3 regions of the Pantoea deleyi genome follow, and region 1 is predicted to be linked to each of the others. Evidence: predicted binding sites of a transcription regulator. Region 1 holds the regulator's gene; each other region holds the start of a gene.
The links. The regulator ArgR, encoded in region 1, controls arginine synthesis, uptake and breakdown. The targets are predictions, from matches to a motif close to ANTGAATAAAAATACANT.
Positions count from the first base shown of each region.

Region 2: a site for ArgR is predicted at 2,217-2,234, ahead of argF (ornithine carbamoyltransferase). Genes of this name have one in related genera too.
Region 3: a site for ArgR is predicted at 5,580-5,597, ahead of argC (N-acetyl-gamma-glutamyl-phosphate reductase). Genes of this name have one in related genera too.

Region 1 covers NZ_CP071405.1:503,893-514,764, forward strand. The annotation lists gene aaeB (p-hydroxybenzoic acid efflux pump subunit AaeB) at 1-786, shown strand, start outside; gene J1C59_RS02430 (NAD-dependent succinate-semialdehyde dehydrogenase) at 900-2,351, shown strand; gene J1C59_RS02435 (barstar family protein) at 2,407-2,676, shown strand; gene yhcN (peroxide/acid stress response protein YhcN) at 2,730-2,993, opposite strand; gene J1C59_RS02445 (YdgH/BhsA/McbA-like domain containing protein) at 3,086-3,349, opposite strand; gene yhcN (peroxide/acid stress response protein YhcN) at 3,443-3,706, opposite strand; gene argR (transcriptional regulator ArgR) at 4,174-4,644, opposite strand; gene mdh (malate dehydrogenase) at 5,073-6,011, shown strand; gene mscM (miniconductance mechanosensitive channel MscM) at 6,058-9,387, opposite strand; gene asd (archaetidylserine decarboxylase) at 9,402-10,301, opposite strand; gene rsgA (small ribosomal subunit biogenesis GTPase RsgA) at 10,471-10,872, opposite strand, start outside.
Region 2 covers NZ_CP071405.1:3,445,186-3,456,057, reverse strand. The annotation lists gene pyrB (aspartate carbamoyltransferase) at 1-885, opposite strand, end outside; gene argF (ornithine carbamoyltransferase) at 1,187-2,194, opposite strand; gene rraB (ribonuclease E inhibitor RraB) at 2,356-2,778, shown strand; gene miaE (tRNA isopentenyl-2-thiomethyl-A-37 hydroxylase MiaE) at 2,834-3,595, shown strand; gene J1C59_RS16220 (GNAT family N-acetyltransferase) at 3,630-4,130, opposite strand; gene J1C59_RS16215 (hypothetical protein) at 4,226-5,446, shown strand; gene J1C59_RS16210 (valine--tRNA ligase) at 5,699-8,554, opposite strand; gene J1C59_RS16205 (DNA polymerase III subunit chi) at 8,560-9,018, opposite strand; gene pepA (leucyl aminopeptidase) at 9,084-10,595, opposite strand; gene lptF (LPS export ABC transporter permease LptF) at 10,864-10,872, shown strand, end outside.
Region 3 covers NZ_CP071405.1:183,166-194,037, reverse strand. The annotation lists gene J1C59_RS00890 (glutathione peroxidase) at 120-854, shown strand; gene argH (argininosuccinate lyase) at 975-2,348, opposite strand; gene J1C59_RS00880 (argininosuccinate synthase) at 2,439-3,656, opposite strand; gene argB (acetylglutamate kinase) at 3,681-4,457, opposite strand; gene argC (N-acetyl-gamma-glutamyl-phosphate reductase) at 4,472-5,476, opposite strand; gene argE (acetylornithine deacetylase) at 5,644-6,792, shown strand; gene ppc (phosphoenolpyruvate carboxylase) at 7,145-9,796, shown strand; gene metF (methylenetetrahydrofolate reductase) at 9,879-10,778, opposite strand.

The DNA of each region.
Region 1 (10,872 bases):
ATGCGTATGCCGAACCCGCTGATGATGGCGAAAGACTTCCTCTACGGCATGACGGTCGCGGTTCCGCTGGGCGCCCTCTACTTTATGTATGTCCTGCCCGCCACGCAGCAGAGCGCGCTGCTGCTCTGCATCGCCATCGGGCTGCTGGGTTTTATTGGCGGCATCTTTATCCAGCGGCGTCAGCTCGGCACGCTCGGGGCGCTGATTGGTACGCTCAACGTGCTGGTCCTTGATAACCCGATGCAGTTCCACATCAACGTCTTTCTCGACAACGTGCTTGGCCAGGTCATCGGCTGCTTCGTGGCGATGATGGTGATCCTGCTGATCCGCGATAAATCGAAAGCGCGCACCGGCCGTAAATTGCTGAACCGCTTTATGTATGCGGCGGTGTCGGCGATGACCACCAACCAGGCGCGCCGGCGTGAAAACCATTTACCGGCGCTTTATCAGCAACTCTTTCTGCTGCTGAACCTGTTTCCCGGCGATATCAACAAGTACCGCATCGCCTTAACGTTGATCATCGGCCATCAGCGGTTGCGGGATGCGGAAGTGCCGATCAATGCCGATCTCTCAGCATATCACCGGCAACTGCGCTACACCGCGGATCGGGTGATCTCCGCCAGCAGCGATGACAAACGGCGTTACTATTTTGAACGTCTGCTGAAAGAGCTGGCGGTCTATCAGGAAAAACTGGCCCATTATGAGGCACCAGAAAGCGTCACGGAGCCGGTCAGACGGCTGGCGCTCATGCTCGACAAATATCAGAACACCCTCATCCAAATCTGAATCTGGCCGCTGCCACCGGCAGCGGCCTGCCCAATCCCCGCCCGTCATAAAACCTGCCGCTTTTGCCAACTATACTCTCTGAACGGAAGCGTAAAACTGACAGGAGCGAATCCATGAAATCACTGCAAGAGAGCGAGCTGTTCCGCACCGGCTATTTAGCGGATGGCCAGTGGCATCAGGCGGCCGCCACCTTCGACGTCACCAATCCGGCGACTGGCGAGGTCATTGCTCAGGTGGCAAAAGCGGGCAAAGCGGAGACGGAACAGGCTATCGCCGCCGCAGAGCGCGCCTTCCCCGCCTGGCGGGCGCTCACTGCAAAAGCGCGCGCTGAGATCCTCATGCGCTGGTACCAGCTGATTATTGAGAACAAGCGCTGGCTGGGCGAACTGATGACCACGGAGCAGGGCAAGCCGGTAAAAGAGGCGGAGGGGGAAGTTGAGTACGCCGCCAGCTTTATTCAGTGGTTCGCCGAGCAGGCAAAACGGGCCAACGGTGAGATCATACCGCCCGCGAAACCGGGCTCGCGTATCCTGGCTACCCGCGAACCGATTGGCGTGGTGGCGGCCATTACGCCGTGGAACTTCCCGATGGCGATGCTGACCCGCAAGCTGGGGCCCGCCCTGGCCGCAGGCTGCACCGGTATCATTAAGCCTGCCAATAACACGCCGCTGTCGGCCTTTGCGCTGCTGGCCCTGGCGAAGCAGGCGGGCGTCCCGGATGGCGTGCTGAATGCGGTGGCCGGTGACACCCACGCCATCAGCGACGCGATCATGGCCAGCCGCGCGGTGCGTAAAATTTCGTTCACCGGCTCGACGCAGGTGGGCAAGCTGCTGATGCGCAATGCCGCCGAAACCATGAAAAAAGTGTCGATGGAGCTGGGCGGCAATGCCCCCTACATCGTGTTTGACGATGCTGACATCGATGCCGCCGTCCAGGGCGCTATCGCCAACAAATTCCGTAACGCGGGCCAGGTGTGCGTCAGCGTGAACCGCTTTTACATTCATGATGCGGTCTATGACCGCTTCACGCAGCAACTGGCGGCCGAGGTCAACAAGCTGAAGGTCGGCAACGGCATGGAGGAGGGCGTGATCGTCGGTCCCCTGATTGAAGCCTCGGCGGTGGAAAAGGTGGAGCAGCACGTTAAAGACGCCGTCGCAAAAGGGGGCAAACTACTGGCGGGGGGCGAACGCCATGCGCTGGGCGGCAATTTCTGGCAGCCCACGGTGATCGCCGATGCCCACGAAGAGATGCAGCTCGCGCAGGAAGAGACATTCGGTCCGGTGGCGGCCTGTTTCCGCTTTGAGGATGAGGAGGATGTCATCCGCCGCGCCAACGCCACGCCATTTGGTCTGGCCGCCTACTTCTACACCCAGAATCTGCAGCGGGTGTTCCGCGTCTCGGCGGCGCTGGAGAGCGGCATGATCGGCATTAACGAATGTGCCGTTTCGACCGAACTGGCGCCCTTTGGCGGCGTGAAAGAGTCGGGACTGGGCCGTGAAGGGTCGGTCCTGGGAATGGAAGAGTATCTGGAGGTCAAAGCGCTCCACCTGGGCGGTTTGAGCTAACGGACAGGAACGGGCGGCAGAGGTCGCCCACAGACGGAGCATGGGAGCGGTCAGCATGAAAATCGAGCGTTTTGATTTTAATGAAATTGTCGATCAGGCCCATTTCTTCCGCCAGTTCAGCGAGCGATTTGCGCTGGAAGAGCGCCGCATCTGCGATCTGGATGGATTATGGGATGTGGTGACGGGCGATCTGTTACCCATGCCGCTGGAGATTGAATTTGTCAATCTGGGCAGGGGGCAGCGACGGCGTTACGGCGCGCTGATTCTGTTGTTCGATGAAGCGGAAGAGGAGCTGGAAGGGCAGCTTCACTTTAACGTCAGATAAAAAAAAGGCCCCGGAGAGCGGGGCCAAAGGGTTCGTCAACATCTGACGAGGAATTACTTATAGAGCTGTGCGGTGATGTGGTAGTTGTCACCGGTGCGCGCCTCAATCACTTTATAGGCGCTGGCACCCTGCGCATCGGCTTTCTGAGAAAGTTCAGCGCGGTAATCCATTGGTGCACCCGCTGTACCACTGATGGTCACGGTTCCCGCAGGCTGCAGATTCTGTGCCTGGTCGCCGGTTACCAGCTGAGCGGCAGAAGCGCCGAACGCCATAACGGAAAGCAGGCTGACTGTAGCAATGGTTGTTTTGATATTCATGTTCGTCTCCTCAATACATTCAACAACCTGCGGTTAATCGTAAAGGCGGGTCGTCGATATTTTCAACGCCGTTCCGGCGTCATCATGGTCGGTTATTTATAGAGTTCAGCGGTGATATGCCAGGTGTTATCCTGGTTGTTTTCGATGATGCGATAGTGACCGGCACCCTGGGCATCCGCTTTCTCTGACAGCACCTGACGCACGTGCGTCTGGTCGCCATTACGGCCGCTAATGCTGATGGTCTGGTTCATCGACTGCAAACCCTGAGCTTCCTGATTGGTCACCAGGCTGGCAGCGCCAGCACCCATTGAGATCAGGGAAAGGCCAAGGGCGGCGATAGCTAATTTCATTTTCATAATTCACTCTCCTGCAATATCTGTTTCTGCCTCTGCTCTCCGGTGCGGCTGTGCGCATCTGACAGAGAGCGGCAGGCTAAACCGGGCTGCGTCTTAGTTATAAAGCGCGGCGGTGGCGTGATAGTTGCCGTTGTTGTAAGCCTCGATCACACGATAGGCTTTTGCGCCCTGCTGATCGGCTTTGTCACTCAGCTGCTGACGGATATCCATCGGTGAACCCGCGACGCCGCTGACGCTGATGGTGCCTGCGGGCTGCAGATTCTGCGCCTGAGCAGCATCGATAGATTCTGCTGCGACAGCGCCAAATGAAAGGGCGGAAAGAATACTCAGGGTAGCGATAGTAGTTTTAACGTTCATAGATATTTCCTCGTCGTCTATTTTTATCTTTCTGGTTTGTGTGATTTGCGTCACGAAAAGAAGTATAGAACTAATAACGCGAGAAATTAATATTCCGCTAATAATGTTTTCTTGTGATACTTTATCCTTATGGCTACTTTTAATAACTCAACGTTATAAAAAACGATGAAAAAATAGCCTTTATGCCGCTTTTAATTGCAAAAACAGTGATATAGATCACTTTAACGTTTAGTGCGAAATGCAGGGGTGTTTCGGGCTGGGGTTTGATCTGGATCCGGGCGATGGTGCCGGATTAGTGATGTAAAGCAGCGTAAAATAGCGCAGAAGGTGAAGCAGAAGCTGATTTCTGTCCGCGGGCGCAGGGCTTAAAACAGACTGTTGGGTGTATGCGTGCGGGCAATACGGCGAGCCTGAACAGGCTTAAGGGGCTGACGGCCAGGTCTGTACCGGAAGCCGTCAGTCGATCCTCAGAGTTCCTGTTCAAACAGGTTGAGAATGGCGCTGTGCAGCTGCTTCACCGTGAAGTCGCGCGCACGGGTAATAAAAATCGTGTCATCACCGGCAATCGTTCCCAGAATCCCTTCCGATTTACCCAGCGAATCCAGCAGGCGGGCAATCAGCTGTGCGGCACCAGGACTGGTATGAATCACCACCAGGGCGTCGTTGTAGTCGATATCCAGTACCAGGTTTTTCAGCGGGCTGGTGGTCGTTGGCACGCCCAGTTCTGCCGGCAGACAGTAGACCATCTCCATCTTGGCATTGCGGGTCCGCACTGCGCCAAACTTCGTCAGCATGCGAGAGACTTTGGACTGATTGATATTCTCAAAGCCCTCATCCTGCAGCGCCTGAACAATCTCGCCCTGGGAACTGAATTTTTCTTCTTTTAATAAGGCTTTGAAAGCCTTGATCAGATCGTCTTGTTTCGATGGGTTTCGCATAGGTTACCAATATATAGAGAGAATAACCGCGCATCCGCCCGCGGCAGAGTGGTGATTATGCATTTAAATGCATTTTTATGCAATCGTTCGATTGATGAGCAGGGTTCGGGCGGCTGGCGGGCGGCGATAATAGCAAATAAATCCGCTCAGACCAAAACCCCCGTCACAGCCGCAGAAGGCAAAGGTTGCAAAGTTGTTATATTATTGGTGGTGTAGTAACAGAAAACGCACATAGCCGTTCTCTGTCTGACGACGGCAAGGTTGTCGGTCATTCAGGCGTAATGATAAGTAACTTTTGAATCCGGAGATTAAGTGCGAAAGCACGTAGAATTAACAGCGGATAATTATCATCGCCTGAGCAGTTGATTAAGGTCTGACACAGATAGAATTTCGGCCCATCTCTGCCCCACCTTAATAAGGAGTTAAGAATGAAAGTTGCCGTTCTCGGTGCCGCTGGCGGCATAGGCCAGGCGCTCGCACTTCTGCTCAAAACCCAGCTTCCTGCAGGTTCAGAACTCTCACTGTATGACATCGCGCCGGTTACGCCTGGCGTTGCCGTTGATCTCAGTCATATTCCGACCGCCGTCTCCATTCAGGGATTCAGCGGCGAAGATGCCACACCAGCGTTACAGGGCGCAGACGTGGTTCTGATCTCCGCCGGTGTCGCCCGTAAGCCGGGTATGGACCGCGCAGATCTGTTTAATGTGAATGCCGGCATCGTTCGTAATCTGATTGAACAGGTGGCGACGACCGCGCCTAAAGCGCTGATTGGTGTCATCACCAACCCGGTTAACACCACCGTGGCTATCGCGGCAGAAGTGCTGAAAAAGCACGGCGTCTACGACAAAAACCGTCTGTTCGGCGTCACGACGCTGGACATCATCCGTGCCAACACCTTTGTGGCAGCGCTGAAGGGCAAGCAACCTGACCAGGTTGAAGTTCCGGTCATCGGCGGACACTCTGGCGTGACGATTCTGCCGCTGCTGTCTCAGGTCAGCGGCGTCAGCTTCAGCGATCAGGAAGTGGCCGATCTGACGAAGCGGATCCAGAATGCCGGAACAGAAGTGGTGGAAGCCAAAGCGGGTGGCGGATCGGCGACGCTGTCGATGGGTCAGGCGGCTGCCCGTTTCGGTCTGTCTCTGGTGCGGGCGCTGAATGGCGAGTCAGGCGTAGTGGAGTGTGCCTATGTGGAAGGTGAGGGCGAATATGCGCGCTTCTTCTCACAGCCGCTGCTGCTGGGTAAAAACGGTATTGCGGAACGCAGGCCGATTGGCACGCTGAGCGCGTATGAACAGCAGGCGCTCTCCGGCATGCTGGAGACGCTGAAGAAAGACATTGCTCAGGGCGAAGCTTTCGTTAAGCAGTAACGCATCGCGCAGTGTGAAAACGCCCGGCTCAGCCGGGCGTTTTGCATTACAGACCGCCAGATTTATAGGCGCGGGCCGCCGGTGTGCCGTTGCTGGCAGGCAGCTTCTTACCCAGGGTTTCCATCCGCATCTGGAAGGGCGGGAACGGCATCTCAATACCGTGCTGGTCAAACCCGCTCAGAATCAGCTGATGCAGCTCGTGACGCAGCGGCATCCGGTGTCCCATCTCTGCGGCATGTACGCGCAGCTCAAACAGCTGAATACCCTGCTGCAGATCCACAAGGAAGGCTTCCGGCTGTGGCGTGTCGAGCACATAGCTGCAGCGTTCGGCCGCCTGTATCAGAATGGTGGTGACCTGTTCGCTGCTGACTTTGGCCGGGGCCGGGATGGTCAGCACCACGCGCGTGACCGAATCGGACAGTGACCAGTTAATAAACTGTTCGGTGATGAACGCCCTGTTCGGCACGATAATCTCTTTGCGATCCCAGTCGGTGATGGTGGTCGCGCGGGTATTGATCCGGGTGATACTGCCGGTCAGGTCGCGGATCGTCACGGTGTCGCCGATACGGATCGGTTTTTCAAACAGGATAATCAGGCCAGAGATAAAGTTGGCAAAGATCTCCTGCAGACCAAATCCCAGTCCCACACCGAGTGCCGCAACCAGCCACTGCAGCTTCGACCACTCAATCCCGATCATCGAGAACCCAATCAGTCCGCCGACCAGCAGCAGCAGATATTTGGTCAGGGTCGTGATGGCGTAGCCGGTACCGGGCGTCAGATTCAGGTGCTGCAGCAGCGCCAGTTCGAGTAGCGCAGGCATATTGCGCACCAGCTGAGTGGTGATGATAAACACCAGAATGGCGATCAGCACCGCGCCCAGGGTAATTGGCTGAATTGACTCCACGCCCTGCACGGACGAGCTGACATCCCACAGCTGAATATTTTCCAGGAAGCCGAAGGCGGAGTGGATTTCCGACCAGAGCACAATCACAGACACCAGCGCGATCAGCGTCAGGAGAGAACGCACCAGCCGCAGTGACTGGGCACTGATAGCATCCAGATCGATTACCGGCTCTTCGATTTCAATCGCATCGGTATTCTGAGTGCCCTGCTCTTTTTCCTCTTCGCTGCGCGCGCGGTTGGCCAGCATATCGGCACGGCGCTGACGGGCGCGGTCAAAGCCGAGCCGGCGACGCTGAATCAGCATCCAGCGACGGATGATGTAATAGATAACCAGCAGCAGGAACCAGATGGCGACGGAGGTTTCCAGACGTGCCAGCAGCGCCTGGGCGGTCGCCAGATAGCCTGTGGCGGAGGCGAGGGCCGCCATCAGCGGCATGGCGATCATCAGATTCCACAGCATCCGGTTGACCATGTTCTCGCCGTTCCCCTCTTTGTCGAGGTAGAGCGGAATACCGGAACGCTTCAGGCTCACCGTGACAATGCTGATGGCCCCGCAGATCAGGATGAAGCAGAGACGGCCCAGCGACGCGGAGAACTGGCGATCTTCCAGATTTCCCAGGGCGATCAGCAACATGATCAGCGGCACAATCAGGCCGATGCTCAGCGAGTAGTAGCGCATGGCGCGCGCCACCCGGTTCTGCGGCCAGCGGAAATGCACAATAAACAGGCCGTTGGGCCGGGCAAAAGCCGCGCTGATCATAAAGACCCACAGCAGAGGCAGTGTGGCGGTGATGCCATCACCAACCGCCACGGCGATAGGGTAGGGCCAGGCGTTCTGCAGGCCATAACCCAGCGCGCCCCACAGTACCGGCAGCGGCAGCGCGACCAGAATCGACCAGAACACCGTCCGGATGGTCAGGCGGAAGCGATCCTGCGTGACCTTGCCCACTTTGCTGGCGGAGCGCTCAAGAAAGGCATTGAAGTGACGGCGCGAGCTGATGCTGAAGCCGACCAGCAGCAGCGCGCCGATAATCGGCAGCACCGAATGGCGGCTGGTAAACATCATCGCCATCGCTTTGCCGAGCTGGCCCAGGGTGTCCAGCGACAGCAAACGGGAGAGATCTTTCGCCAGATCCAAAGGGTAGCTCAGAGTGATCGGGCTGACATCGGCGGTCCAGAACAGGTAGCGGTGGGTCGCATCTTTGACCTCAGTCAGCGCGTCCTGCAACTGGGTGTTGCCAACTTTCAGTTTGGTGATCTCCAGGATCAGCGTGTCGCAGCCGGAGATCAGGGAATTCAGCAGCTCTCGCTGGGTGCGGAGCTGGGCATCGAGAATACGTTTCTGATCGGCCGTGTAGGGCTGACCATCGGCCTGGTGGCCTTTGCGCAGGGACTCCTGGCGCTCCAGCAGATCTTCGTAATAGAGACGCTGCACGCGAAGCTGCGCCATCTCATTATCAATCTGCTGCGATTTCGGCATCTCCGGCAGACGCGCGACCTGCGCCCGCAGCGCTTCCCCCAGCAGATTCGAGGCACCCAGCCACTGCGACTGTTCGCGCAGGGTAGAGAGCGCCTGACGGACCTGAATAATCTGGTTGGTGGCAAGACGCTGCTGCGACGCCACCAGATCCATGCGCTGCGCCTGCTGATTCAACGCACCCGAGAGTTCGCGGTTAACCCGGAACTGATCGCTGATGGCGGGCGGCAGATCGCCGCTGTTTTCGGCCAGCTGTTCGGTACGCGCCAGCGCAACTTCTGCCTCACGCTGCCGCTGGTCGTTGAGCTGATTGCGCAGCGCCTGCAGATAGTTATCCAGCTGAGTCGCTTTACGCTGGTGGGCCTCCGCCCGCATCCGCGCCAGCTCCTGGCGGTTATTGGCGGAGAGCTGCGCCAGTTCCAGTTCATCGACGCGCGCCTTATCGGCGGCATTTTCAGCCTGACGGGCCGCCAGCTGCAGCTGACCCTGCGGTGAACTGCTGCTGACGCCCTGCAAACGGCGCTCGCTCTCCGTCATCGCCCGGCGGGCATCGGTCTGCTGCTGTGGCAGCTGAGACAGGGAGTCACTGATCTCGCGCGCCCGATCCTGCTCCTGCCGCGCCTGACGACCCTCTTCCAGCAGCTGGCTGCTGACCTGCAGGATCTCCTGATCCAGCTCGGCGCTGCTCATATTGCTGCGCACGGTCTTCCCGCTGTCGCTCAGCGTCGCAATCTGCTGACGCAGTTCACGCGCCAGACGCGGGAAATCGTCAATGACCTGCTGATATTGCGCGGCGCGCTCCAGCGATTCATCGCGTTCAGAGAGGAAATTCAGGGCGGCTTCGATCGTCTGGATCTGCTCCGCCTGCGTCGGGGAGCTTTTGGCCGATTTGATCTCTTCCAGCTGCTGTTTAAGCTGGCTGGCGTCAGGAAGGCTGGCCGCAGAGGCCGGGCTGCTGAGCCAGAGGCTCAGCAGCAGGAGGAGAATCGGGCGCACAGAGGACTCTCAATTTAGTCAGTGATGACGTCAGACATGTCCGTGGCGACCGGCAGCGCAATCGCCAGCGGCTGGCCGAGACGGGTTTTGCTTTCCGCTTCCAGGCTTTCTGCCAGTTTGACGCGGCCCGGTGCGAACAGGTTGATCACGGTCGAGCCAAGCTTAAAGCGGCCCATCTCCTGACCTTTCAGCAGGACCACGGCGCCTTCATCTTCGGCTGCCGGGTAGTGCCAGCGTTTAATCACCCCTTCACGCGGTGGCGTGATGGTGCCCGCCCAGACGGTTTCGATGCTGCCGACGATGGTGGCACCGACCAGGATCTGCACCATCGGGCCGATATCGGTTTCGAAGTAGCAGATCACGCGCTCATTGCGGGCGAACAGGTTCGGGATATTACGCGCGGTCAGCGGGTTGACCGAATAGAGGTCGCCAGGCACATAGATCATCTCACGCAGGATACCGTTACACGGCATATGGACGCGGTGATAGTCGCGCGGTGCCAGATAGGTGGTGACGAACTCGCCGTCCACAAAGCGGGCGGCCATGCGCTCGTCACCCGCCAGCAGCGCTTCCAGAGAGTAGTGATGACCTTTAGCCTGGAAGATCTGATCGCCATCGATATGACCGAGCTGGCTGATAGCGCCATCCGCGGGCAGGGCGATCAGGCTGGCGTCGGCATCGACGGGGCGCGCGTCATCTTTCAGCGGACGCACGAAAAAGTCATTGAAGGTGCGATAGCTGGCCGTATCCGGCTTGCGGGCTTCTGCCATGTCGACCTTGTAGAACCAGACAAAGATGTCAATGACCAGTTTGGTCAACCAACCACCGCGGCGACTGGCGCCCCATCCGGCAAGTTCAGTCAGCCATTTCTTCGGGAGAATATGATTCAAGCCGAGTTTTAAACGATCAAACACCTTAGCCTCCTGGCTATTTATGACGTTATAAAAAAGGGGGCGGATTGTAGCAGTGCCCCGTTCAGATCGCGACTATATCCGATTTCCGGCGCGCTGCACGTTCCGTGTGCACGACTGGAATGCACCTCGCAAAATGCAGCGGCGGAGGGCGCAGAGGCGGTTATACCGATTAACTCTCACCGTCAGGGAAATTTTTACGCGTTTTTACCTGCGCCATGCTCTCCAGGATACGGTGGTAGTTATCGAAGCGGGAGCGGTTGATTTTTCCCTCTTCGACCGCTTCACGAATGGCGCAGCCCGGATCGCTGCCGTGCTTACAGTCACGGAATTTGCACGCGCCCAGGAAAGCGCGGAACTCGACGAACCCGCGGGTAACCTGCTCCGGCTCCAGATGCCATAAACCGAACTCCCGCACGCCCGGAGAGTCGATCACGTCGCCGCCGTGCGGGAAGTGGTAAAGCCGGGAAGCGGTGGTGGTGTGCTGGCCCAGGCCTGAACCGTCAGACACGTCGTTGGTCAGGATAGCGGCCTGCTCATCTTTGTCGAAGCCGAGCAGGGCATTCAGCAGGCT
Region 2 (10,872 bases), 1.0 Mb from region 1:
ATAGATGCCGTTACCCGCCTGCTGGAAATACCAGGCGTAGGGGGTCTTATCGACATCGGTGGTGATCTCATCAATACGGGGCAGCGGGTGCAGCACTTTCATGTTGTCGCGCGCCGTGCCGAGATCGGTCGCCCGCAGGATGAACTGCGCTTTGACGTTGGCATACTCTGACGGGTCGAGCCGCTCTTTCTGAACCCGCGTCATGTAGAGGATGTCGAGTTGCGGCATCACCTCTTCGAAGCTGTCGTGGCGTGACCAGGGGATCTGCTTCTCATCCAGCATATCGGTAATGTAGGCGGGCATCGCCAGTGCATCGGGCGCAATAAAGAAGAAGCGGTTACCTTCAAACTTCGCCAGCGCCTGGGTCAGCGAGTGGACGGTGCGGCCATACTTCAGGTCGCCGACCATCGCCACATTCAGCTGATTCAGACGGCCCTGGGTCTCCTGGATGGTAAAGAGATCCAGCAGCGTCTGGGTCGGATGCTGGTTCGCACCGTCTCCGGCGTTGAGGATCGGGATGCCATTGGAGAACTCGGTCGCCAGCCGGGCCGCGCCTTCCTGGGGATGACGCATCACAATCGCATCAACATAGGTGCTGATGACCGAAATGGTGTCGGCCAGGGTTTCCCCCTTCTTGCCCAGCGAGGTGTTGCTGCCGTCAGCAAAGCCGACCGCTGATGCGCCCAGACGATGGATTGCGGTTTCAAACGACAGGCGGGTACGGGTGGACGCCTCAAAGAAGCAGCTGGCGATCACCTTGTGCTTCAGCAGTTCCGGCTGCGGGTTGGCTTTGAGCTGCGCCGCCGTCTGCAGCGCCAGTTCCAGCTCTTCGCGACTGAGGTCGTTAATTGAAATAATGTGCTTGCGATATAGCGGGTTAGCCATAGCTGTCTCCTCTGCGCGGCCGGATTGCGGACAAAAAAAAGCCCCTGCTTAAGGGGCTTTTTTAAGATCGGGTCGATGACCGAAAGAAACAGCAGCACCGCCTGCGGTCAGGCGTGATTGAGCATCAAATTGTCCGCTGTGCTGTCGCATATTTCCTCCGGCAAATTGGGCCGCATTATACCCGTTCGTCGTGGAGCAGCAAGAGGAAAACGTTTGCGGGCCGGTTGCCGGTGCGTGTCCGGCAGCGGGACATGGCGACGGACGCTGTCCGGTGAGAACAGCGTCCGGTGGCCGCGGCCTGTCAGCGCTGGCCCAGCGTCGCCACCATCACCGCTTTGATGGTGTGCATGCGGTTCTCGGCCTGATCGAAGACGATGCTGTGCGGCGACTCAAAGACCTCATCGCTGACTTCCATGCCGTTGGGCAGATCGTACTGTTCCGCCATCTGCTGGCCCAGCGTGGTCTGATCGTCATGGAAAGCGGGCAGGCAGTGCAGGAATTTCACCTGCGGGTTGCCGGTCAGATCGAGCATCGCCCGGTTGACCTGATAGTCACGCAGCAGGGCAATCCGCTCGGCCCAGACCTCTTTGGCTTCCCCCATCGACACCCAGACATCGGTGTAGATGAAATCGGCGCCTTTCACGCCACTGGCAATATCGTCGGTAAGGGTAATCTTTCCACCGGTCTGCTGCGCCACTTCGCGGCACTGGGCCACCAGTTCCTCCTCCGGCCAGCAGCTCTTCGGGGCCACCAGACGCAGATCCAGACCGGCCAGGGCGGCGGCTTCCAGCATGGTATTCCCCATGTTGTTGCGCGCATCACCGACGTAGACCAGCGTCATCTCGCTGAGTTTTTTACCCGGCAGATGCTCCTGCATCGTCAGCAGGTCGGCCAGCAGCTGGGTGGGATGGAACTCGGTGGTCAGGCCGTTCCACACCGGCACACCGGCATGTTCCGCCAGCGTTTCCACCAGCGCCTGACCGTAGCCGCGATACTGAATGCCATCGTACATCCGGCCCAGCACGCGGGCGGTGTCACGCATCGACTCTTTATGGCCGATCTGACTGCCGCTCGGGCCAAGATAGGTGACGTTTGCACCCTGGTCGTAAGCGGCAACTTCGAAAGAGCATCGGGTACGGGTCGAGTCTTTTTCGAAGATGAGCGCGATGTTTTTGCCTTTCAGATACTGCACTTCGCTGGCGCTTTTTTTCGCCTGTTTTAATTCAGCAGAAAGGGAGAGCAGGTAATCGATTTCGGCGGGGGTAAAATCCAGAAGTCTGAGAAAATGACGCTGATACAGCTGACTCATACAACGCTCCGGTAAGCATTAAAGTGAATTAAAATTCAATCTAACCGTATGAATATTCATTTTCAAGTCTCGGGGCGAATAAACTTTTCGTTTTGTGTAGTGGCGCGACAGGCAGTGTGGGAAAATAATTGTTTATTGCCGAACTCAGAGAGGACATCGTCATGGCATATGAAGCATTACTGGAAGAGCAGCAGGAAGAGACACGGCAGATCATTGAAGAGCTGCTGGAGGATGGCAGCGATCCTGATGCGCTCTATACCATCGAGCACCATCTCTCCTGCAATAACTTTGACTCACTGGAGAAAGCCGCCGTCGACGCGTTCAAGCTGGGTTATGAAGTGACCGAGCCGGAAGAGCTGGAGCTGGAAGATGGCACCACGGTGATGTGCGTCGATATCATCAGCGAATCCGCGCTGAACCCGGAACTGATCGATGCGCAGGTGGAGCAGCTGGTGAACCTGATCGGCAAGTACAACGTCGATTACGACGGCTGGGGCACCTATTTCGAAGATCCCGATGCCGAAGATGAAGATGATGAAGACGACGCCATCGAAGATGAAGACGATAATGGTGTTCGCCACTAAGTAGCCGGGGCGGAGATCTCTCCGCCTGTCACCTCTGCCACGCCTTTTTGACATCATGAACTACGCACCTTTACTTGAACCGATCTATCAGTTTCTGCACTGCCGCACGCCCCAGGCCTGGATTGACGAGGCGCGCAAGCCGGAAAATCTGACCCTGCTGTTAACCGACCATCTGGTCTGCGAGCTGAAAGCCGCCCAGACCGCGGTCTGGCTGATCCGCAAATATGTGGCTGACAAACCCAGCGGCGATGCGATTCTGGCGTGGCTGAAACCCTATGAAGATTTTATCTTTCGCGAAGATGGCGACAGCGATTTTATCAACGCCCACAGGAATCTTACTAAACGCATCATCGTGCGTAACGCGCTGCCGTGGGCGGATGATCTGGTTGAGAAGATGGTGCTGCTGATCAAAGAGGAGCTGCATCACTTCTATCAGGTGTGGGAAATCATGCAGTCGCGCGGGCTGGTCTATCAGAAGATCACCTCGAGCCGCTACGCCAAATCGCTGCTGCGCGAAGTGACGACCCATGAGCCGGAAACGCTGGTGGATAAACTGATTTGTGGCGCCTACATCGAGGCGCGCTCCTGTGAGCGTTTCGCCAGTCTGGCACCTTATCTTGATGATGAGCTGGCGAAATTCTATCTCTCGCTGCTGCGCTCCGAGGCGCGGCACTATCAGGACTATCTGACCCTGGCGGCGCAGATCGCGGCGAAAGATATCTCGCCACGGGTGCAGGCGATTGGCATCACAGAAGGGCGGTTAATCAGCGAGCCGGACAGCGAGCTGCGCTTTCACAGCGGCGTACCGGCGTTCTGACTCTGCAAGATCAGCGGGGCGGTCAGCCCCTGTTTTACAGCACCTTCAGCATCCGCACTTCGCAGTCGACATGGCCGGTGCAGCCCATCGCGCCGTCGATATGCTCAAAGCCCAGCGACTCGTAGAGTTTAATCGCCCGCGTCAGGCTGGCAGTGGTTTCCAGATAGCAGCGGCGGAAGCCGTGACGGCGTGCATGGTCCATCGCCCGCAGCGCCAGTTCGCGCGCCAGGCCCTGACCGCGAACGGCAGGCAGAAAATACATCTTCTGCAGTTCGCAGATATCGGGCGCGCTGCAGGCGAGAGGCGCGACGCCACCGCCGCCAGCGACCCTGCCCTGATACTCAACAATCCAGTAGGCACTCTGTTCAGCACTGTAAAGCTCAAACAACTGGTCGAGCTGGGGATCGGAGACGGTATAGCCTTTGTCCGCCGTCAGGCCGAACTCGGCGGACACATCGCGGATCACCTGGGCAATGTGCGGATTATCGGCGGCAGTAATTGGCCGCACCTGGAGAAGCTGAGAATCATAAATCATGTTGGGCTGGGATGAGACAGAGCGGTTAGACATTTACCAGAAATAACATTATCGTCATGTAAAAGCAATATTGCTGATAATGCAGGGAGGCAGAAATGACAGCATTTCGTTGGTTAGTTAAAAATTATAAAAACTTATCTTTTGTTTTTATTGTTATTGGTTTTATAAACGTTTGGGCTTATTTTAAATGGATTGGTCGATTGGATTTTTTTTCATTGGTAGTGGGGAATCTTTCGGCGAGTTTAAGTATATTGATATCTTCATTAGTCTTTTTTCTTGCTATTTCCATCATGTTCTTCATTCCTACAGCCCTTTGTTCTTTAATGGGGCTGAAAAGCTCAATTAAAGATAAAAAGAAACTCAGTATTCGGGAAAGACTTGAGACTGAATATAATGAAGGTTGTACTGCCATAACTTCTTTGGTTGCTATTCTTGTTGCACTTGCTGTTTTCCTCCTAAACGAAAATATCAGTATTAGGCTTTTTCTTATTCCTGCCCTAGTGGGTTTAGTTACCCATGTAATCTGTAATTACTTTACAGGCAATAAAAGTCAACGGCATTTGAGGCTTTTTATTCTTCGTCTGGAATCTATTCATAAGCGTAAAAATCTGGAAAAAGATTATTTGACTAAGTGGTTTTGCTGGGAGAGATTTAAGGCTAGCCAGGTAATTATAAATATTTTTTATTGCTGCATGTCGCTATGTATCGCCTTTATTTCGATCATGCCTCTTTTTGTTTTTATAGATATGGGAGTGTATTTTACTGGCGAGAATATTTTGGCTCAGTACTCTATCATAGTAATTTTATATTTTTTACTTTTCATGCCTGCGCTCATAATCCTTTTTAGGAATAAAAATGGTAAAGTTCAGACAGTTCATCCTGCATTAATGCTGGCGCCTTTTATAGTTTTGGTTGTCTTTGGTGTTTTTCCTGGTTTACTTATTCAAATAAATCAGCGAGGGATTGAATTGGTCGGTATGGCATCCTGGGAAGAAAAGGTTTTTTCCTTTAATGTAGATGATTTCCCTGCATACTATTTTCCTAAAGATAAATGGGGTGTGACAAGAGAAGTAGGTAAATCCCGTCTTGTTAAAGGACTCCAGGTTTTTTCAAATAGTGAAGTCTGGCTTGTCTGTCCTTCAAGTCTATATGAGCTACGTACAAAAGCCATACAAAACAATGCGCTAATTTGGAGGGAAGATAAAGATTCTCAGAATAAGTTGAAAGATTTAAGTCAGTATTGTTTGATAGCCAGAAATAATCAGGTAAGAACTGATGCTGCTTTAAAAAATCTGTATGAATCTATGTTGCCATAAATAATAAATATAGTTATTTAATGGATATTCTTTCTCCCATCAGTTTGATTGAGATTTTTTCTGGCTAAATTGACCGTTGTGGGATGGTAACTTAATCAACTCATGGGACGCATTTGAAGACATACCCATTTTTTAATCACATAACATGTAGATGCAATGTCATCACAGAACTACGAGCTTTGCTAAGTATCAAATACTGACAAAAAAACCCCGCGCCAGCGCGCAGGGTTTTTTTCAGAGCAACGGCATCAATCAGAGTGCCGCAATGACCGCCTGCTGTTCAATCAGTTTTGCTTTTGACTGCTGCAGTTCCGCGACGCGCTCGCGCTCTTTCGCGACCACCGCTTCCGGGGCGCGCGAAACAAAGCCTTCGTTCGCCAGCTTGGTCTCGATCTTCTCGATCTCCACATCCAGCTTAACCAGCTCTTTCGCCAGACGCTCCAGCTCGGCGGTTTTATCCACCAGATCCGCCATCGGGATCAGCAGCTCTGCGCCTTCAACCAGCTTGGTTACCGACACCGGGCCTTTCTCGCCTGCAGGCAGAATGGTCAGGCTTTCCAGACGCGCCAGGCGCGACAGGAAGTTGCGGTTCGCCTCGACGCGACGCAGCGCGGCCGGGGAGCAGTCACGCAGCAGCACATCCAGCGGTTTGCTCAGCGCGATGTTCATTTCGGCACGGATATTACGCACCGCCACGATCGCCTGCTTCATCCACTCGATGTCCGCTTTCGCTTCGGCATCCTCTTTCGCCGCATCGTACTGCGGGAACGGCTGCAGCATGATGGTGCCGTCGCTGATGTTTTTCAGCACTTTCACACGCTGCCAGATGGTTTCGGTGATAAACGGAATGATCGGGTGCGCCAGGCGCAGCAGCGCTTCCAGCACCTGCACCAGCGTATGGCGGGTGCCGCGCAGTTCCGCTTCGCTGCCGCTGTTCATCACCGGCTTGGTCAGCTCCAGATACCAGTCACAGAACTGGTTCCAGGTGAAGTCATACAGGATGTTGGCGGCGATATCGAAGCGATAGCTGTCCAGCGCTTCGCGGTACGCTTTAACCGTGTTGTTGAACTCGGTCAGGATCCAGCGATCGGCCAGCGACAGCGTCATGTCGCCGCCGTTCTGTCCACAATCCTGATCTTCGGTGTTCATCAGCACAAAGCGGCTGGCGTTCCACAGCTTGTTACAGAAGTTACGATACCCTTCCAGGCGCTTCATGTCCCAGTTGATGTCGCGGCCGGTTGAGGCCAGCGCCGCCAGGGTGAAACGCAGCGCATCGGTACCTGATGGCTCGATGCCGTCCGGGAACTGCTTCTCGGTACGTTTGCGGATCTTCTCTGCCAGCTGCGGCTGCATCATGTTGCCGGTACGTTTTTCCAGCAGCGCCTCCAGCGAGATGCCGTCGACCATATCCAGCGGATCAATCACGTTGCCCTTGGATTTCGACATCTTCTGACCCTCTTCATCGCGGATCAGGCCGGTCATGTAGACGGTTTTAAAAGGCACCTGCGGTTTGCCATTTTCATCTTTGATGAAGTGCATGGTCAGCATGATCATGCGGGCAATCCAGAAGAAGATGATGTCGAAGCCGCTGACCAGCACGCTGGTCGGATGGAAGGTGCGCAGCGCTTCGGTGTTTTCCGGCCAGCCCAGAGTAGAGAAGGTCCACAGGCCTGAGGAGAACCAGGTATCCAGCACGTCATCATCCTGACGCAGCGCCACATCGGCGGCCAGGTTGTTCTCTGCACGGACTTCCTCTTCGGTGCGGCCGACATAGACGTTGCCGTTCTCGTCATACCACGCCGGGATGCGATGACCCCACCAGAGCTGACGGGAGATACACCAGTCCTGAATATCGCGCATCCAGGAGAAGTACATGTTTTCATACTGCTTCGGCACGAACTGGATGTCACCGTTCTCAACCGCTTCAACCGCGACTTTCGCCAGCGGGGCAGTGCGCACATACCACTGGTCGGTCAGCATCGGTTCGATGACCACGCCGCCACGGTCGCCGTAAGGCACGGTCAGGTCGTGAGGTTTGATCTCATCCAGCAGACCCAGTGCATCGACGGCGGCGACAATCGCTTTACGCGCGGCAAAGCGTTCCATTTTCTGGAAGGCGGCCGGGATCTCGTCAGAGCAGGCGTCGCTTGCTTCACCGTTGGTGTCGTAGACCTGAGCGCGTTCGCGGATATCACCGTCGAAGGTCAGGATGTTGATCATCGGTAAACGATGACGACGACCTACTTCGTAGTCGTTGAAGTCATGTGCCGGGGTGATCTTGACGCAGCCGGTGCCTTTTTCCATGTCGGCGTGTTCGTCACCGACGATCGGGATCAGACGGCCCACCAGCGGCAGCATCACAAATTTGCCGATCAAATCTTTGTAGCGCGGATCTTCCGGGTTAACGGCCACGCCGGTATCACCCAGCAGGGTTTCCGGACGGGTGGTAGCCACCACCAGATAATCTTTGCCGTCGGCCGTTTTTGCGCCTTCAGCCAGCGGATAGCGGATGTGCCACATTGAGCCTTTGCTCTCGCGGTTTTCCACTTCCAGATCGGAGATTGCGGTGCGCAGTTTCGGGTCCCAGTTCACCAGGCGTTTGCCACGGTAGATCAGGTTCTCTTTATAGAGACGGACAAACACCTCTTTAACGGCGTTGGAGAGCCCTTCGTCCATCGTGAAGCGTTCGCGCTCCCAGTCGACGGAGTTACCCAGACGGCGCATCTGACGGGTGATGGTGCCGCCCGACTCGGCCTTCCACTGCCAGATTTTGTCGATGAAGGCGTCGCGGCCATAATCCTGGCGCGTTTTACCCTCTTCAGCCGCAATTTTGCGCTCAACCACCATCTGCGTGGCGATGCCCGCGTGGTCGGTACCCGCCTGCCACAGGGTGTTTTTTCCCTGCATGCGCTGGTAACGGATCATGGTGTCCATGATGGTTTGCTGGAAGGCGTGACCCATGTGCAAGCTACCGGTGACGTTCGGCGGCGGGATCATGATGCAAAAGCTTTCCTGGCTGGTATCGCCATTCGGTTTGAAGTAGCCCTGCTTTTCCCAATGCTCGTAAAGCGGCTGCTCGATATCTTGCGGGTTATATGTCTTTTCCATTTCTGCTATGTCGTTTGCGGCTGTGGTGGCGCTGCCGTATTCAATTGGAATCCAACGCTGCGATACGCTTTATAGCGGTCGCGCGCCAGTTGTTTGAGAGCGTCCTCGTGAGGAACGAAGTCTATCACTTCATGGAAAGCAGTAGCAAAATCTGCGAAGTGGGGCAGCAGGCTAATCAGCAGGTCGCGCGGGGAACTGCCGCGACGCTGAGGCCAGGCCAGCTCGACGGGCGCGCCATAGCGGGGGCCTTCACCCGCCAGGTTGTGTGGCACAAAGGCGTTCGCCGGTCGTTGCCACAGCGCTTCATCCAGACGAATGGCCTGCTGTTCATCTTCACAGGCGATCAATATCCGCTTTCCGGCCCGCCAGCGTGTTTCAGCCAGATCGCACACCAGCGCTTCAACGGCGCTCAGGCCATCACTGGGGGCATCGGTTTCCAGCACGTAGAAGGTTGCGTTTTTCATCGGTTAGCTCATCAGAAGATCAGGGGCGGAATCAGATCCGCCCCTGCTGTCAGAAAAGAGGGCGCTTAGTCGTCGCCGTTCAATCCTGCCCGATTCAACAGGAACTGCGACAGCATCGGAACCGGTCGGCCGGTCGCGCCTTTGGCCTTGCCGGAGCGCCAGGCGGTGCCGGCGATATCCAGGTGCGCCCAGTTATATTTACGGGCAAAGCGGGCCAGGAAGCAGGCTGCGGTAATCGCGCCGCCAGGACGGCCGCCAATATTACCCATATCGGCAAAGTTGGACTCCAGCTGCTCCTGGAACTCATCCGCCATCGGCAGACGCCAGGCGCGGTCGCCCGACTGCTCCGAGGCGCTGATCAGCTCATGCGCCAGCGGATTGTGGTTCGACAGCAGGCCGCTGATGTGGTGGCCCAGCGCGATCACGCAGGCACCGGTCAGCGTTGCCACGTCGATCACCACTTCCGGATCGAAACGTTCGACGTAGGTCAGCGCGTCACACAGCACCAGACGGCCTTCGGCGTCAGTGTTCAGCACTTCAACCGTCTGACCCGACATGGTGGTCAGCACATCGCCCGGACGCATTGAGCGGCCATCCGGCATGTTTTCACATCCGGCCAGCACACCCACCACGTTCAGCGGCAGGTTCAGCTCTGCCACCATCCGCATTACGCCGTAGACGGCCGCCGCGCCGCACATGTCATACTTCATTTCGTCCATGCTGTCGGCAGGCTTGATGGAGATGCCGCCGGAGTCAAAGGTCAGCCCTTTACCTACCAGCACAATCGGGCGCGCCTCGGCGTCCGGATTGCCTTTGTATTCGATCACCGACATCAGGGATTCATTCTGCGAACCAGCACCGACGGCGAGATAGGCGTTCATGCCCAGCTCTTTCATCTGCTGTTCGCCAATCACCCGGGTCGTGACATTTTTGCTGAAGGCATCGGCCAGCTGACGCGCCTGCGACGCCAGATAGGCGGCGTTGCAGATATTCGGTGGCATGTTGCCGAGATCTTTCGCGGCTTTCATACCGGCTGCGACGGCTAAGCCATGCTGGATCGCCCGTTCGCCGCTGGTGAGTTCACGGCGGGTCGGCACGTTGAAGACCAGTTTGCGCAGCGGACGACGCGGCTCCGCTTTGTTGCTCTTGAGCTGATCGAAATTGTAGAGCGCCTCTTTTGAGGTCTCCACCGCCTGACGCACTTTCCAGTAAGTATTACGGCCTTTAACGTGCAGCTCGGTCAGGAAGCAGACCGCTTCCATCGAACCGGTGTCGTTAAGCGTATTAATGGTTTTCTGAATCACCTGCTTATACTGACGCTCATCCAGCTCGCGTTCTTTGCCGCAGCCAATCAGCAGAATACGCTCAGACAGGATATTTGGCACATGATGCAGCAGCAGTGTCTGGCCCACTTTCCCTTCCAGCTCGCCGCGGCGCAGCAGGGCGCTGATGTAGCCGTCGCTGATTTTATCCAGCTGCTCGGCAATCGGTGACAGACGACGCGGTTCGAAAACGCCAACGACAATGCAGGCACTGCGCTGTTTTTCCGGGCTTCCGCTTTTTACACTGAACTCCATGCACTCTCCTGAATCTTAAAGACAACGGCCGCTGCTGCCGCTAGAATGTAGCGCGCTCATGACCCATTTATTCATTGTCGCAGCATGACATTCTGCCGCTGGAGGTCATAATGAATCAGGGTGACAAGATGTTGTTTTTTCACCACCCGGACGCGTTTTTCATACAATTTTAGCTACGACGACGGCCATTGATGAAGAAAAATGGCTGATAAGCGTTGAAACTAGCGATTTTCCTGCAAAAAGACAAGTTTTCACAGGCGTACTAAGCGTGATCATC
Region 3 (10,872 bases), 320 kb from region 1:
CCCTCCAGACCACGATAGCCCGTGGCGATAGATAGAATAGCAATGAACGATTGGCCCTATCAAGGGCGGTTGGGAATAATGCGCGCATCAAATGGAACGCGGTTGATCAGGAGTCGTAAATGTTTGCAGGTCAGGAAGGTAAAGCAGTCCCATCAGTGACTTTTCACACACGCCAGGGCGACCGCTGGGTCGATGTCACCACCGACGCGCTGTTTAAAGATAAAACGGTTATCGTGTTTTCACTGCCGGGGGCGTTTACACCCACCTGCTCATCCACTCATCTGCCGCGCTACAACGAATTAGCGGGACAGTTTACCCGCCTGGGCGTGGACAGCATCCTGTGCGTTTCGGTGAATGACACCTTTGTGATGAACGCCTGGAAAGCGGAGCAGCGCGCCGACCACATCACCTTCATTCCCGATGGCAACGGTGAGTTTACCCGCGGAATGGCGATGCTGGTTGAGAAAGCCGACCTCGGCTTTGGCCCCCGCTCATGGCGCTACTCCATGCTGGTGCGTAACGGCGTGGTAGAGAAAATGTTTGTGGAGCCGAATCAGCCTGGCGATCCGTTCGAAGTGTCTGATGCGGACACCATGCTGCGCTACCTCGATCCGGCCTGTAAAGCTCAGGAGTCAGTCGCTATCTTTACCAAACCTGGCTGCACCTTCTGCATTCAGGCAAAACAGATGCTGGTCGACCAGGGGATTCAGTACGAAGAGATTGTGCTGGGCCAGGATGCGACCACGGTGAGTCTGCGTGCCGTGACCGGCCGCGCGACGGTGCCGCAAATCTTCATCGGTGGTCGTCACATTGGCGGGAGTGACGATCTGCAGCAATACTTGCTGTCAGCGTAAAAAATCTGGGTGTCAGCCGGGAGAGCTGGCGCTCTGATGATGTGCCTATAAAAAAAGTAGTTGTTCTGAAGCTAGAGGTTGGCGGGCATCTGAAATGCCCGCTTTTTTTTTATCTGCGAATTACGCCAGACGCTGTTTTGCGTCATTGATGGCACGCGCCACCTGCTGCGGAGAGACCCCACCCTGCGCATTACGCTTATCCAGACAGGATTGCAGCGCCAGGATCGGATAGACATCCTCACCAATCACCGTGCTGTACTGCTGCAGCGTCGCCAGCGGCAGCGCTTCCAGCGCCACGCCCTCGCCAATCGCGGCCACGACCACTTCGCCGACAATATGGTGCGCTTCACGGAACGGCACGCCTTTGGCAACCAGATAGTCCGCCAGCTCGGTAGAGTTTGCGTAACCCTGTTCGGCAGCTTCCTGGCAGCGCGGACGTTTAACCTGCAGGCCATCCAGCACCAGCACCGACATATGCAGGCAGTCGAGCCAGGTGTCGAGCGCGTCGAACAGCCCCTCTTTGTCTTCCTGCATATCTTTGTTGTAGGCCAGCGGCAGCCCCTTCAGCGTCATCATCATGCCGGTCAGTGCGCCCTGTACCCGGCCGCACTTGCCGCGAATCAGCTCCAGCGCATCCGGGTTTTTCTTCTGCGGCATCAGCGAAGAGCCGGAGGTCACTTTGTCTGACAGCTCAATAAAGCCCGCTTCGCCGGTATTGAAGAAGATCATATCCTCGGCAAAGCGCGACAGATGCACCATGCCGATTGCGGCATCGGAGAGCAGCTCCAGCACGTGGTCGCGGTCTGAGACGGTGTCCAGACTGTTGCGCGTGGCAGACGCAAAGCCCAGCCAGCCTGCCAGCTGCTGACGGTCAATTTCGTAAGCGGTACCGGCCAGTGCGCCGCAGCCCAGCGGGCTGACATCCAGCCGCTTCAGCGTATCCTGCAGACGGCTCTCATCGCGCGCCAGCATTTCAACATAGGCGAGACACCAGTGCGCAAACGTCACCGGCTGAGCACGCTGCAGGTGGGTGTAGCCCGGCATCACCGCATCCTGATTGGCTTCCGCCGTCACCACCAGCGCCTGCTGCAGATCGCGTGTCGCGCCCAGCAGCGCCTCAATCTGCATCTTGCACCAGAGCTTCAGATCGGTCGCGACCTGATCGTTACGGCTACGGCCGGTGTGCAGTTTTTTGCCCAGTGCGCCGACCTTGTCGATCAGCTGCCCTTCCACCCAGCTGTGGATATCTTCGGCATCGCTCTGCAGAATCTGCTCAGGATTTTCACGCACGTCCTGCAGTAACGTATTCAGGGCTGCTTCCAGCTGCTGCTGCTCATCCTGAGTCAGGACATTCACCGTCACCAGCGCTTTGGACCAGGCAACAGAGCCAATGATGTCCTGCTCTGCCAGGCGGTAATCGAAGCGCAGCGAGTCGTTGAACTGTTTGAAACGTTGATCCGCTGCCTGAGTAAACCGTCCACCCCAAAGTGCCATGTGAAAACTCCTCTGAATCGTTAAACAAGAGGCGGCATAAATGCCGCCCCTGAAGTGAAACTGTGAGGCGGGGCGTACCCCGCCCGAAAATTACTTCTTCTGCTCGTTCAGGGCACGGATGCGCGACGAGAGTGAGAACAGACGGATGAAGCCGCCCGCATGACGGTGATCGTAAACTTCATCTTCGCCGAAGGTCGCGAACTCTTCTGAGTAGAGGCTGTTCGCAGAACGCTTCCGGGTCGCGGTTGCGTGGCCTTTAAAGAGCTGCAGCACCACTTCACCGTTCACCTCTTCCGCCAGCGATTCGGCCGCTGCCTGAATCGACTTACGCAGCGGCGCGAACCAGCGGCCGTCATAGACGACGTAGGACATTTCGTGACCCAGCTGCTCACGCCATTTGAAGCTGTCGCGATCCAGAACCAGCTGCTCTACCGCACGCAGGGCGTTGACCATGATGGTGCCGCCAGGCGTTTCATAGCAGCCGCGCGATTTAATGCCGACCAGACGGTTTTCAACGATATCGATACGGCCCACGCCATGCTTCGCGCCGAGCACGTTGAGTTTTTCCAGACACTGGAACGGGCTCATTTTTTCGCCGTTGACGGCAACAACCCGACCTTTCTCTACGGTCACGGTCACGTCTTCAGGCTGATCGGGCGCCTCCAGCGGATCGACAGTCCAGACCCAGCAATCTTTGTTCGGTGCATTCGCCGGGCTTTCCAGCACGCCGCCTTCGGTGGAGATGTGCCACGCGTTTTCGTCACGGCTGTAGATTTTTTCCAGCGACGCGGTCGTCGGGATGTTGCGCTCTTTCAGGTAGTCCAGCAGGGCTTCACGTGAACGCAGGTTCCACTCACGCCACGGTGCCACCACTTTCAGCTGCGGCGCCAGCGCGGTGTAGGTGGTTTCGAAACGCACCTGGTCATTTCCTTTACCGGTTGCGCCGTGGCACAGCGCATCAGCACCCACTTTCAGTGCCAGCTCAACCTGCGCTTTTGCGATGATAGGACGCGCCATTGAGGTACCCAGCAGGTAGGTGCCTTCGTACAGGGCGCCGGTCTGCAGCACCGGATAAACATAGTCGCTGATGAACTCTTCACGCAGGTCAACCACGTGGCACTCAGAGGCGCCGGACTGCAGGGCTTTCTTCTCCACACCTTCCAGATCGCTGCGCTCCTGACCGATATCCGCAACAAAAGCGACCACTTCACAGCCGCCGTAGTTCTCTTTCAGCCATGGAATGATGGCTGACGTATCCAGACCGCCGGAGTAAGCCAGAACGATTTTTTTGATGTTTTGCGTTTGCATTTCGTAATCCTTGAATCAGAGTCGTTAAGCGAGAATCCGGGTGCCAATCGACACGCCGTTAAACAGGTCAGGCAGCCGCTCGGCGTGACGCCAGCTGGCAATATCCACCGGGCGGCCCAGGGTACGTGCCGCATCAAGCGCAGCGTGTACCTTCACAATCATGCCATCGGTGATGATGCCCTGGGTAATCAGCTGTTCAGCTTTATCGGCCGTCATCTCTTCGATGCGCTGGCCTTTCCCGTCGAGAATACCACTGACGTCAGACAACAGAACCAAATCCGCGCCCAGCGTCGAGGCGAGAGCGGTCGCCGCCTGGTCCGCGTTGACGTTCATCAGTTCACCGCTGTCTGTAATACCGATTGAGCTGACTACCGGCAGATAACCGGCCGCCAGCAGGGTGTTCAGCAGGGCCGGATCGCCCGGCATCGCGTGGCCGACATGGCCAAGCTCTTCGTCAAACGGCGTAACATTGACGATGCCCGCATCACCCAGGCAGAGACCCACCGCGCGGATGCCCGATTTTTTGGCCCAGGCCAGCAGCGTTTTGTTGGCGGTTCCCGCCAGCGCACCGGTAATAATGTCGATCTGGTCGGCAGGCGTCACGCGCAGGCCGTTTTTCTTCATCACCGGCAGCGCCAGCTTTTTCATCAGTTCATCCACCAGGCAACCGCCGCCGTGGACAATGATCAGCGGACGCTGATGGGCGCTGCGCCAGGTCAGCAGCGCGTCAAACAGGCGGGCCAGCGCTTCTTCGCTGTCTAACAGCACACCGCCCAGCTTGATAATCAATGGATTGGTCATGGTTTCGTTATCCGTTAAATCAGTGACTGCGTTTCAGGGAAGCCGAACCGGATGTTCAGGCACTGTACCGCCTGCGATGCCGCGCCTTTCAGCAGGTTATCTTCGGCGGCCACCACAATCAGATGTTCGCCCTGCATCTCAAAACCGATATCGCAGAAGGGCTGGCCCACCACGGCTTTCAGCGCCGGGACGCCCTGCTCATAGAGCCGCACCAGCGGTTTATCATCATAGGCGCGATGGAACACAGCGGCGACATCCTCACGGCTCACACCCGCTTTCAGACGGCAGGTAATGGTCGCCAGAATACCGCGTGGGAAACTCCCCAGATGCGGCGTGAAGATCACCGGTGTGCCGAGGTGCGCAACGATTTCCGGATGATGGCGATGGTTAAACAGGCCGTAAGGCTGCAGGCTGACCTCGCAGAAGCTGGTGCCGACGCTGGCTTTACGTCCGGCACCGCTCACGCCGCTGGTGGCGTTGATGACCGGCCACTGCGCATCGTTTAACAGCCCGGCTTCCACCAGCGGCTTCAGCGCCAGCTGCGCGGCGGTCGGGTAGCAGCCGGGGACGGCCACCAGCTGCGCCTGCTGAATTTTATCGTGCTGATATTCCGCCAGACCGTAAACAGCCTTATCCAGCCACTCGCCATGCTGATGGGTGAAGCCATAGAAGCGGGTGTAGAAATCGGCGTCGTTGACGCGGAACGCGCCCGACAGGTCAAAGACCACACAACCGGCTTTGAGAAACTCCGGGGCCAGATCGTGGCTGACTTCATGGGCGGTCGCCAGGAACACCACATCCACTTTGCCGGCCCACTCCGCCGCGCTGCTCAGCGGCTGCAGCGGAAGATCCACCACGCCTTTCAGCTGCGGATGAAGGTCGGAGAGGCGCTTACCGGCATCAGGGCTTTGCGCGGAAACCGCCAAAGCGGTTATGTTGATATGTGGATGACGATTCAGGAAGGTGGCAAGCTCTGTACCAGCGTAACCACTGGCACCAACGATCAGCGTATTCAACATCAGGCTGTAACCCTTTTTACAGTCGCACATTCCGGGTCGCGGCCTTGCCCCGTTACCCACCCTGTCATCTGCAGCGATTTAAGGTTCCCTTGCAGAGGACGTTAATGTATTTTTATTCACTATTACTGCATGAATATGGATACATCCTAACCCAAGGACCGCCAACAGTGAAGACAAAATTACCGCCTTTTATTGAACTGTACAGCCAGTTAATCGCCACACCGTCGATCAGCGCAACCGATGCCGCACTGGATCAGAGTAATGAAACTTTAATCAATTTGCTGGCAGGCTGGTTCCGCGACCTCGGCTTCAGCGTTGAAGTGCAGCCCGTGCCGGGAACGCGCAATAAATTTAACATGCTGGCGCGCACCGGTAGCGGCGCGGGCGGCCTGCTGCTGGCCGGCCATACCGACACCGTGCCCTTCGATGATGGCCGCTGGACACGCGATCCCTTTACCCTGACCGAGCACGACAACAAGCTCTATGGTCTGGGCACCGCCGACATGAAAGGGTTCTTCGCCTTTATTCTCGATACGCTGCGCGATGTGGATGTCAGCACCCTGAGTAAGCCGCTCTATATTCTCGCCACGGCGGATGAAGAGACCACCATGGCGGGGGCCAAATATTTTTCTGAATCGACGCAGCTGCGTCCCGACTGCGCCATTATTGGCGAGCCGACCTCGCTTAAACCGGTTCGCGCGCATAAAGGCCATCTGTCGAACGTGATCCGTATCGAAGGCAAATCGGGCCACTCCAGCGATCCGGCGCGAGGTGTTAACGCCATCGAGCTGATGCATGAGTCGATCACCCACCTGATGCAGCTCCGCACGACGCTGCAGGAACGCTATCACCACGATGGTTTTGCCATCCCCTATCCCACCATGAACTTCGGGCATATTCATGGCGGGGATGCGGCGAACCGTATCTGCGCCTGTTGTGAGCTGCACATGGATATTCGTCCGCTGCCGGGCCTGTCGCTGGGCGATCTCGACGGACTGCTGAATGAGGCGCTGGCCCCGGTCAGTGCACGCTGGCCGGGCCGCATTACCGTGGCCGAGCTGCATCCGCCGATTCCGGGTTATGAGTGCCCGGCAAACCATGAGCTGGTCAGTGTGGTCGAGAAACTGCTGGGTACGCCTACCGAAATCGTCAACTACTGCACCGAGGCGCCGTTTATTCAGCAACTCTGTCCGACACTGGTACTGGGACCGGGTTCGATCAATCAGGCGCATCAGCCAGACGAGTTTATCGATACGGCATTTATTAAGCCGACACGGGCGCTTATCAGTCAGGTTGTGCAGCATTTTTGTCACTGATTGACAGCAAATGGGGCATTTCACTGTAAAAACGACAAAATGCCCCCTCATTCTGCGGGATTTAACAATAAGAATAACTTATCCCGCTTCACTCCCGATAAATACCAATAATTCCCGTTATTTAGCCGCTACTTCGCCGCACTTTATCTCATTTGACGAATGCAACATTACGTGGCTAGATAAAAGACGATGTTATGCCCACCGGGTGATTATCCAGAGCGTTTCAGAAAGCGGACAGGCGGCAACGGTGCCGGTTCCCCTCAGCATACCGGGAACACCACGTTGCTGATTTTTGGCTGCCTGAAAGGTCGGGTGTAGAAGTTTTTCAAGACGATAAGGGTGTCAGGGTCCAATGAACGAACAATATTCCGCAATGCGAAGTAATGTCAGTATGCTCGGCAAACTGCTCGGGGATACGATTAAGGATGCACTGGGCGAGAACATCCTCGACCAGGTGGAAACCATCCGTAAGCTCTCCAAGTCATCCCGCGCAGGCAATGACACTCATCGTAAAGAACTGCTCAATACGCTGCAGAACCTCTCCAACGAGGAGCTTCTGCCGGTGGCGCGCGCGTTCAGCCAGTTCCTTAATCTGACCAACGTGGCGGAGCAGTATCAGACCATCTCACAGAGTGGCGAGGGTGAGCACCATCCTGAACTGCTGAAAAAGACCTTTGATACCCTGAAGCAGCAGAAAGAGATTCGTGAAAGCGACATTCTGGCGGCGATTGAGTCGCTGTCGCTGGAGCTGGTGCTGACTGCTCACCCGACCGAAATCACCCGCCGCACGCTGATCCACAAGCTGGTCGAGGTCAACAGCTGCCTGAAGCAACTCGATCACAGCGACGTCTCCGACTACGAACGTAACCAGATTATGCGCCGTCTGCGCCAGCTGGTCGCCCAGGCGTGGCACACCGATGAGATCCGCAAATATCGCCCGACCCCGATCGACGAAGCGAAATGGGGCTTTGCCGTGGTGGAAAACAGCCTGTGGGAAGGCGTTCCGGCTTTCCTGCGTGAGCTGAACGAGCAGGTGGAAGAGGCGTTCGGCATCAGACTGCCGGTCGATTTCGTGCCAGTGCAGTTCACCTCCTGGATGGGCGGCGACCGAGATGGCAACCCGAATGTGACGGCGTCGATTACCCGTCACGTCATGCAGTTGAGCCGCTGGAAAGCCACTGACCTGTTCCTGCGCGACATCGGCGTACTGATCTCTGAGCTGTCGATGTCGGAGTGCACCGACGAGATCCGCGAACTCAGCGGCGATCCGGAAGCGCTGGAACCCTATCGTCTGATCCTGAAGCGCATGCGCAGCCAGCTGATGAGCACCCAGTCGTTCCTGGAGCATCGCCTGAAAGGGGAACGTCTGCCGCGTCCGGCCGATCTGCTGGTGTCTAATGACCAGCTGTGGGATCCGCTGTTCGCCATCTATCAGTCCCTGCAGAAGTGCGGCATGGGCATCATCGCCAACGGCCAGCTGCTTGATACGCTGCGCCGCGTGAAATGTTTTGGCGTGCCGCTGGTGCGTATCGATCTGCGCCAGGAGAGCACCCGTCACACCGAAGCGATTGCGGAAGCGACCCGCTATCTGGGCCTGGGCGACTACGAGAGCTGGTCCGAAGCGGACAAGCAGGCCTTCCTGATCCGCGAACTGAACTCCAAACGTCCGCTGCTGCCCCGCAACTGGGAACCCAGCGACGAGACACGCGAAGTGCTGGAAACCTGTCGCGTCGCGGCCGAAGCACCGCAGGGCTCTATCGCCGCCTACGTGATTTCGATGGCGAAAACCCCTTCTGACGTGCTGGCCGTTCATCTGCTGCTGAAAGAAGCCGGTATCGGCTATGCGATGCCGGTCGCGCCGCTTTTCGAAACGCTGGATGACCTGAACAACGCCAACGATGTGATGAGCCAGCTGCTGAGCATCGACTGGTATCGCGGCTTTATTCAGGGCAAACAGATGGTGATGATTGGCTACTCTGACTCGGCGAAAGATGCCGGGGTGATGGCCGCCAGCTGGGCGCAGTATCAGGCACAGGATGCCCTGATCAAAACCTGCGAGAAAGCCGGGATCTCCCTGACTCTGTTCCACGGACGCGGCGGCAGCATTGGCCGTGGCGGTGCACCTGCTCATGCGGCACTGCTGTCGCAGCCACCGGGCAGCCTGCGTGGCGGCCTGCGCGTGACCGAACAGGGCGAGATGATCCGCTTTAAGTATGGTCTGCCTGAGGTGACCATCGCCAGCCTGTCGCTTTACACCGGTGCGATTCTGGAAGCGAACCTGATGCCGCCGCCGGAGCCGAAACGCGAATGGCGCGACATTATGAATCAGCTCTCGGCTGACTCCTGCGCGATGTACCGCGGTTACGTGCGTGAAAATGCTGACTTCGTGCCCTATTTCCGTTCGGCCACGCCGGAGCAGGAGCTGGGCAAACTGCCGCTGGGCTCGCGTCCGGCCAAACGCCGGCCAACCGGCGGCGTGGAGTCGCTGCGTGCCATTCCGTGGATCTTCGCCTGGACGCAGAACCGCCTGATGCTGCCCGCCTGGCTGGGCGCCGGAGCGGCCCTGCAGCAGGCGATGGCGGCAGGCCATCAGGATCAGCTGGAAGCGATGTGCCGTGACTGGCCCTTCTTCTCTACCCGTCTGGGGATGCTGGAGATGGTCTTCTCGAAAGCGGACCTGTGGCTGGCGGAATATTATGATCAGCGCCTGGTGGATAAATCGCTCTGGCCGCTGGGCAAACAGCTGCGCGATCAGCTTGATGCGGATATCAAAGCGGTGCTGACCATCGCCAACGATTCGCATCTGATGGCTGACCAGCCGTGGATTGCCGAGTCGATCGCGCTGCGTAACGTCTATACCGACCCGCTCAACGTCCTGCAGGCCGAGCTGCTGCATCGTTCACGCGCCCAGGAAGCGCGGGGTGAAGAGCCGGATGCCCGCGTGGAGCAGGCACTGATGGTCACCATCGCCGGCGTTGCCGCCGGGATGCGTAACACCGGTTAACCCGGTGCTGACGAGAGTCGGCGGGCAGTGATAAAAAAAGTCGGGCCATGCCCGACTTTTTTATTGTCTGTGCGGGGCGCGATTATGCCGCGGCAGCGGCAGGCCGCACGCCCAGAGTGTGACAGATGGCGTAACTCATCTCGGCCCGGTTCAGCGTGTAGAAGTGGAAATCTTTCACCCCTTCGCGCGACAGAATTTTCACCATATCCATGGCGATATTGGCCCCCACCATTTTGCGCGTTTCCGGATCGTTATCCAGCCCGGCAAACATCGCATGCATCCAGCCCGGCACACGCACATTGGTCAGCGTGGCAAAGCGTTGCAGCTGCCGGAAATTAGAGACCGGCAGGATGCCTGGCACGATTTCCACATCAATTCCGGTCGCCACGCAGCGGTCGCGAAAACGTAAGTAGCTTTCCACGTCGAAGAAGAACTGGGTGATCGCCCGGCTGGCGCCCGCCTCGATTTTACGTTTCAGGTTAATCAGGTCGGCCTGGGCGCTTTTTGCTTCGGGATGCACTTCCGGATAGGCGGCGACGGAGATATCAAACTCCCCTACCTCTTTAAGCAAGGACACCAGATCGCTGCCATACATCTCCGGTTTCCCGCTGCCGGGCGGCAGATCGCCGCGCAGCGCCACAATATGACGAATGCCGTTGTTCCAGTAATCCTGAGCGATGGCGCGCAGCTCTTCGCGCGTGGCATCGACACAGGTCAGATGGGGCGCCGCCTCCAGACCGGTCCGATCTTTAATGCCTTTGATGATGCTGTGGGTGCGGTCGCGTTCCCCGGAGTTCGCGCCGTAGGTCACCGAAACGAATTTCGGCTTGAGGCTGCTCAGGCGATCGATGGAGCTCCACAGGGTCTCTTCCATTTCGTGCGTACGGGGCGGGAAGAACTCGAAGGAGACATTAATTTGCCCGTTCAGCTCTGCCAGGCTCTGGTTTAGCGCTTCGCGCTGATTAGCATGAAAGAAACTCATTCTGCGCCCTCATCGATTAATAACTGACCTGCAAACATCTACACGTTTAGACGTCCGGAAGTTCAAAATGACGTAATCCCGGTGTGCCGTCAAC